Regions from separate parts of the Cobetia sp. MM1IDA2H-1 genome, predicted to be linked through region 1. Evidence: riboswitches for the same ligand, from Rfam matches in the RefSeq annotation. Region 1 holds a riboswitch; the other holds the start of a gene.
The links. Region 1 has a riboswitch for thiamine pyrophosphate ahead of tenA (thiaminase II). Riboswitches for the same ligand answer to the same signal wherever they lie in the genome.
Positions count from the first base shown of each region.

Region 1 (3,353 bases):
ATCTTGTCGACCTCTTCCTCGATGGAGGAGGTGACCGCCGAGTTGCCCAGGTTGCCGTTGACCTTCACCAGGAAGTTGCGGCCGATGATCATCGGCTCGCTTTCCGGGTGATTGATGTTGGCGGGAATGATGGCGCGGCCACGCGCGACTTCCTCACGCACGAATTCGGCGGTGATCTCGTCGGGCAGGTTGGCGCCGAAGCTGTGCCCCGGGTGCTGGTGGCCCAGAATGCTCTCGACGGAGTCGCTGCCCTGATATTCCTCACGCAGCGCGATACGACGCTGATTCTCGCGAATCGCGATGTATTCCATCTCCGGCGTAATGATGCCCTGGCGCGCATAGTGCAGCTGGGTGACATTCTTGCCCGGCAGGGCACGGCGCGGGCGGTGGTCCAGCTCGAAGCGCAGGGACGACAGGCGCAGGTCGGCCTGGCGCACGCGACCATATTCGCTGCTCAGCTGATTGAGCTGTTCGGTATCGCCGCGTTCCTCGATCCACTTCTCGCGCAGTGGCGCCAGCCCGCGACGAATGTCGATCTCGACCGCCGGGTCGGTGTAGGGACCGGAGGTATCGTAGACGACGATCGGCGGATTCTCTTCCAGACCGCTGGAGGTCTGGGTCGGCGAGCAGCCGATCTCGCGCATGGGCACGCGGATGTCCGGGCGAGAGCCTTCGATGTAGATCTTGCGCGAGCCGCTCAGCGGCGCGATGGCGGCGGCGTCGACGCGGGCTTCGCTGGCGAGATGGCGACTGCCATCCTTGCGACCGGCACGTGCGCGCGCCTTCGGCGCAGCCTCAGATTGGGGGGCGAGCGACGGTTCGGCGGCGTTGGTGGCTTGCGGATCTTGAGTCGTGGGGGTAGTGCTCATGCAGGTCTCCTCAAAGGGCGACGTCACGGCAGACGTCATCATGGGAAGACCGTGCGCAGGGAGAGGATGGCCATCGCCGACTCCTTGCCAACAGGTGGCCCGGGAGCGAGGCGGCCGCGGGCAGCGGCTGACCATCAGCTTGATTCCTACGCCGGTCCTAACCGGTTCAGGTTCCACGGGACCCCTTGCTGGCAGCCTCGCCCATTTGGCGGCGAGGTGATGCATGCAGAATCTCAGCCGGTTCCACCGGCACCCCGTCAAGCGTGCTCAGAATTCAATGCGGGCATGACCTGTGCTGAGCGTTGTGCTGGCCCAGGTCATCGTGCTCGCATTCAGGCTCTGATGGCCTGTGGTGTGTCTGGATGATTGGCGAGAGGACCACGTCCCCAGGCCGATGAAAATCGGTGTGTCTTCCGTTCGCGCAGGCGCGGCCTGTCAGGCGACGGCCTGCCACGGATCAGTCGCGATCAAGGCCCATCTGCCAGAAGTCGATCTCGAGACGCGTCGCATCGCGGAAGACATCCACCAGTTCGCCCAGTCGGCGCTCCGAGACCTCCGAGAGCCGAGCGTCCAGCCATTCACGTTCGGCGTCCACCGCTTCCTTGAAGTCATCGCTGGAGTACATCGCGATCCAGTCCGCGTACGGATTGTCCTCGATCTCGGTGGTGTCCTGGTCCAGCAGCCACTCGGCGATCTCGCCGTAGCCGATCAGGCAGGGCGCGAGCGCCACGTGCAGATCGAGCAGGTCGCCGCGCTGGCCGCAATCCAGTACGTAACGGGTATAGGCCAGGGTCGCGCGGGATTCCGGCAGCTCACTCAGGTCATCCTCGCTGATGCCCCACTCGCTGCAGTAGCCGATATGCAGGTCGAGCTCGGTATTGAGGATGGTGTCGAGACTGGCCGTGGCCTGACGCAGCTCCGCGAGGGTGCGGCTCTTGTAGGCGGCCAGCGCCCAGGCGCGCGCGAAGTGGATCAGGAACAGGTAGTCCTGCTGCAGGTAATGGCGGAAGGACTCCTCTGGCAGACGACCTTCCCCGAGCTGGCGAACGAAGTCATGCTCGAGATAGTCGCGCCATTCCTCGGCGCAGGCACTGGTCAGGTCTGAAAAGCTGGGCATCGACGCATCCCTCGGTGAGCGTGCTGCCAATCCGTGATGGAGTGGCAAAGGTCTGGCTCGAGCGTGGTCAGGTCCGGCATTCTGCAGGGAAAAAGCGGGGGGAGGTGCGGCGTTCACCTGGAAGAGGTGAAGATGATGTGCGGCAACACTTCGCGCTTGATCCCTACGCCGGTACTAACCGGATCAGGTTCGGCGGGATCGTCATACACGCACCTCGATGCAAGGCCTCGAACAGTGCGAATGACATCTCAGCCGGTCTTACCGGCACCCCGTCAAGCTGTGACTCAGACGTCACGATATCTCGAGTGTAACAGTCCTGCGGTGCAGGAAAAGCCTCTGCCGCCCTAAAACCCATGCGACTTTGGGAGGCCATCTGCGATGCTGAAAGGGCTTCCTGCGATGCGGGAAGCGTGTCATGCGCTGCAGGAAAGATGTCATGCAGGCTGACAGGAGGAGAGGTTCGCCATCAGGGCTGGGAAGTGTCGCCTCAGGCGCACCAGATCGTGAGGCTCATCGACATCCCAGCTGACAGGCAGGCAACCGACGCTTCTGCCTGCCTGAGCCAGCAGTGCAAGAGTCTCCCGGCTCACGTCGGCATGGCTCCAGTGATCCAGCTGGAAGGCCGCCGGGCAGGCTGCTTTCAGGCCAATCAATCCGTATCCCCCGTCTTCGCTGGGCTGCAGCACCGCCTCATGGTCATGCAGGCACCGCGCCGCCTCGCGCAGACGTTGACTGTCCAATGCGGGCAGGTCAGAGCCCATCAGCAGCACGGGGCCTGCGGGCAGGTGGCGCAGCATGGCCTGATGCATGCGCTCCCCAAGCCCACCCTGTGGCTGTGCCTCGAGCGTGATCCGCCTGCCATGTGCCGCCATGCTCTCTGCACGCCACTGATCCTCAAGTTCCGTCAGCAGGGCTGCCTGCTCAGGTTGCTGCCGGGCGTGCTCGGGGGAGGGAGTCAGCATCACGACCACCTTGCCGAGGCGTGAGGCGCAGGCCTGCTGAACGATTCTGCGCAGCATGCGCGAGTAGAGGCGTGCCGCCCCCTCGGGACCGAGGGCAGGGATCAGCCGCGTCTTGCATTGTCCGGCCAGTGGCAGGCGGCCGAAGATGATGAGCGTCGGGCGCATGTCATACGCGGCCGTGTCGGTTTCCCTGTCAGCAAGCGAGGCTTCAGGCATGAGGCAAGCCACGCTGTTCACACGCCTGAGCGGCGGCACCATATCCATAGAGGCGCGCCAGACGGACAGGAGATACGCCACCCCAGGCTGCCAGGCGCAGCCCCCACATCTTGAGGATGGTGCGACAGACGCCATGGGTTTCCCAGCGTCTTCCACTGGTGGTGACTCTGGCGGAGAGGTTCAGCGGCG
Region 1 is NZ_CM133225.1:3,130,954-3,134,306, reverse strand. It holds gene thiC (phosphomethylpyrimidine synthase ThiC) at 1-869, opposite strand, end outside; TPP riboswitch at 996-1,136, opposite strand; gene tenA (thiaminase II) at 1,327-1,986, opposite strand; TPP riboswitch at 2,130-2,268, opposite strand; gene BOH68_RS13345 (TIGR04282 family arsenosugar biosynthesis glycosyltransferase) at 2,421-3,113, opposite strand; gene BOH68_RS13340 (TIGR04283 family arsenosugar biosynthesis glycosyltransferase) at 3,157-3,353, opposite strand, start outside.

Region 2 (3,353 bases), 1.8 Mb from region 1:
TGTGCTCCCCCGCCATTCCCGGCACCAAGTCTCGAATCACGTCTGCGACGGCCCAGAGACAGTATTCCATGTCAGCGACGAGGCTGCAGAGAAATTTCTCAAATATTCATGGACTTGCGATCAACATGTCAGGCTTCTCGGCGACACCCAGGCCGGGGCTGCCGCCAGCTCGGCGTAGCGGGTCGGACCGAAGGCTTCCATCGCCCACAACAGGGCTCGGCACAGCTCACGCTGACCGTCGATATCGACCATGCGCCCATGACGCGAATAACCGGCGAGGAAGGCCTCACGCTGACTCGGCGTCTCCAGCAACAACTCGATCAGTGCCCAGTCGAACTCGATCGGGGCCCACACCAGAGCCTCCCAGTCGCTCCATACCCAGCCGGTGGCGGCGCACAGATATTGGTCCGCGCGCAGGTCCGGCAGACTCCAGACGGCGCGAGCGGGATGCGAGAAGGTGCGTGATGGCAGGTCCCCCAGCTCGTGGGACAGGGGATGGCGCGCGAGAAAACGCGTCACGCGGGCATTCCAATGCAGCAGCGGCATGGGCTGGGCAAGGGGCTGACCAAAGCCGGACACGGTGTCCTGATGCAGCCGCCCGACCTGATCTCCCAGCATCTCACAGAAGGTGTCACTGAGATCACTGGGCTGACCGCTGGACCACGGCAGATGCCAGACGGGCGCGCCATCGAGACGCCCCAGATAGGTCAGCGGCAGCGGAGGGATGGGCAAACGCGCCGGCAACGCGCCCGCCAGCCGTGTCAGGGCCTCAGGTTGCGCCCAGCGATCGGCGCCGAAGACACCGCGCATCGCTCGCCAGAAGGGGTCGTGATCCGGGCCGGTCCGCGCCAGCTTGATCAGGCCGGGGGTGCCGCCACGCTGTCGCCACAACCAGTTGGCACTATCCGGCCAGGCAAGTGCCAGCGGCTCCAGCGCATGCCCCAGATAGGTGGAAAGACGGCGAGTCAGCGCATCCTCCGGCCAGCCATTGGGCACGGATGTCGCGTCTGGCATCACGGGTCGCCGCGGTGGCACGGGATAACCGCTGGAGCAGGTCGAGAGATCCGGGGTATCAGGCATGTTGATCTCCTTGAGGCTGCGATACCTCGATAGCATACCCAACACCGGGCCATGCAGGATAGCCACACGACAGCCACCCCGACGATGGCAGGGATGCAACCGGCGGGCAGGTGACGGTACACTGTCGGCCTGGATGGGGGTGCCCGAAAGTGGGCTGAGAGCCGATGCGTCACGTCGCATGGCAACCCCTGGAACCTGATCCGGTTGATACCGGCGGAGGGAATTCCGGTCACCTGCCCAAGCGTCAGGCGCCCTGCGTGCTTCCTCCCCTCGGCATGCCGCCTGACCACGGATGACACTGTGTCGCTGGGACTCTCCCTCAACAACGCCCGCATCGATTACGCCAGCCATACGCTGTTTCGTGATCTGTCGGCGCGTCTGGATGCCGGAAGCTGGACGGCCCTGCTGGGCCGCTCGGGCTGCGGCAAGAGCTCACTGCTGCGCCTGCTGGCCGGCCTCGAGATGCCCGACCATCACACGCTGGAACTCACCACCGATGATGGCAAGCCACTGGCGGGTCGCGTCGCCTGGATGGCGCAGCAGGACCTGCTGCTGCCCTGGCGCCGGGTGCTGGACAACCTGTGTCTGGGAGATGACCTCCATCGTCGCCCTCGCGATACCGAGCGGGCCCGCGAACTGCTGGCAGCGGTGGGTCTGGAGGGGCGCGAGCAGGCCTGGCCAGACGCCCTCTCCGGCGGGCAACGCCAACGCGTCGCATTGGCGCGAACGCTCTACCAGCAGGCTCCGGTGGTGATGATGGATGAGCCCTTCTCCGCAGTGGACGCCATCACGCGACTCGAACTGCATGATCTCGCCAGCCGGCTGCTGGACGGACGCACCGTGTTGATGGTCACGCATGACCCGCTCGAGGCGCTGCGCCTGGCCGACCAACTGCTGGTACTGCGCCCGGGCCGCGACAGCCAGCAGGGGGCAGTGCTCGACTGCCTGCCCGGGCTCTCGCCGCCTCGCCCGGTGCCGCTGGACCTGCCCGCCCTGCAGCAGGCCCAGTCCGAATTGATCACACGCCTGCGCGACGGCGAGGAGACGCCATGAAACGCCTGCATGCCCTGCGTCATCTCGCCATCAGCGCCGCCGTCCTGCTGGGACTCTGGCAACTGGTGATCATCACCACGGCCGTGCCGCCCTACATCCTGCCAGCGCCACTGGCAGTCGCGGAGGTGCTGGTCCGTCAGGCCCCGATGCTGGCACACCACGCCGGCATCACCTTCGCCGAGATTCTTGGCGGGCTGGTACTGGGGGTCCTTCTCGGACTGAGCACCGCGCTGGCACTGGCGTTCATCCCTCGTCTGCGGCGCACCCTGCTGCCATTGCTGCTGATCAGCCAGGTGATCCCGCTGTTCGCGATCGCCCCACTGCTGGTGCTGTGGCTGGGCTATGACATGCTCTCCAAGGTCGTGATGGCCACGCTGATCATCTATTTCCCCGTGGCCTCCACCGGCTACGACGGCCTGCGCCAGACCCCTCAGGGCTGGCTGGATCTCGCCCACACCCTGGGTGCCAGCCCGTGGCGACTGCTGCTGCATGTCCAACTGCCCGCCGCGCTGCCGGCACTGGCTTCCGGCGTGCGCATGGCAGCGACAGCCGCCCCCATCGGGGCCGTCATCGGTGAGTGGGCCGGCGCAAGCCAGGGCCTCGGCTATCTGATGCTCAATGCCAATGCCCGCATGGAAATCGACCTGATGTTCGCCGCCCTGCTGGTGCTGGTCGCCTTTTCGCTGCTGCTGTATTTCACGCTGGATGCCCTGCTGCGTCGCCTGATGCCCTGGCATCGGGATCGCCTGACCCGTTTGAACTGAGCGCTTCCGGCTGTCAGGCGATGCCCTGACGGCCTCACATTCTCGACACCACAAGGAATACCGCCATGCCATTCTCGCCATCGGCGATCCGCCGTTCCGGCAAGCTGTCCTGCCTCTTCGCGACGCTGCTGACAACCCTCAGCCTGAGCACCTTCGCCCTGTCAGCCGAGACTGGCGCCAGCGCCGAGCCCCAGGCCCCGACCGCCAGTGACAGTGCAGCGGCAGCGGTCACCAAGACCGGGCAGGACGGTGCCACCCTCGAGCCAGACGCTTCTGCCAAGCAGGCTGCCGAGACCGAGCAACAGACCCGCCCCGCCGCTGACGATGTGCAGGACCCGCAAGCGGCCGCCACCGATGCCAAGCCCCTCACGCACCTCAAGGTCATGCTCGACTGGTACACCAATCCCGGCCACGGGCCGCTGGTGCTGGCTCAGGAACTGGGCCTGTTCAAGCAAC
Region 2 is NZ_CM133225.1:1,360,489-1,363,841, reverse strand. It holds gene BOH68_RS05845 (protein kinase family protein) at 121-1,080, opposite strand; TPP riboswitch at 1,206-1,319, shown strand; gene BOH68_RS05840 (ABC transporter ATP-binding protein) at 1,381-2,133, shown strand; gene BOH68_RS05835 (ABC transporter permease) at 2,130-2,897, shown strand; gene BOH68_RS05830 (ABC transporter substrate-binding protein) at 2,963-3,353, shown strand, end outside.
Region 2: linked by a shared signal. The riboswitch ahead of BOH68_RS05840 (ABC transporter ATP-binding protein) and the one ahead of tenA (thiaminase II) in region 1 are both predicted to bind thiamine pyrophosphate.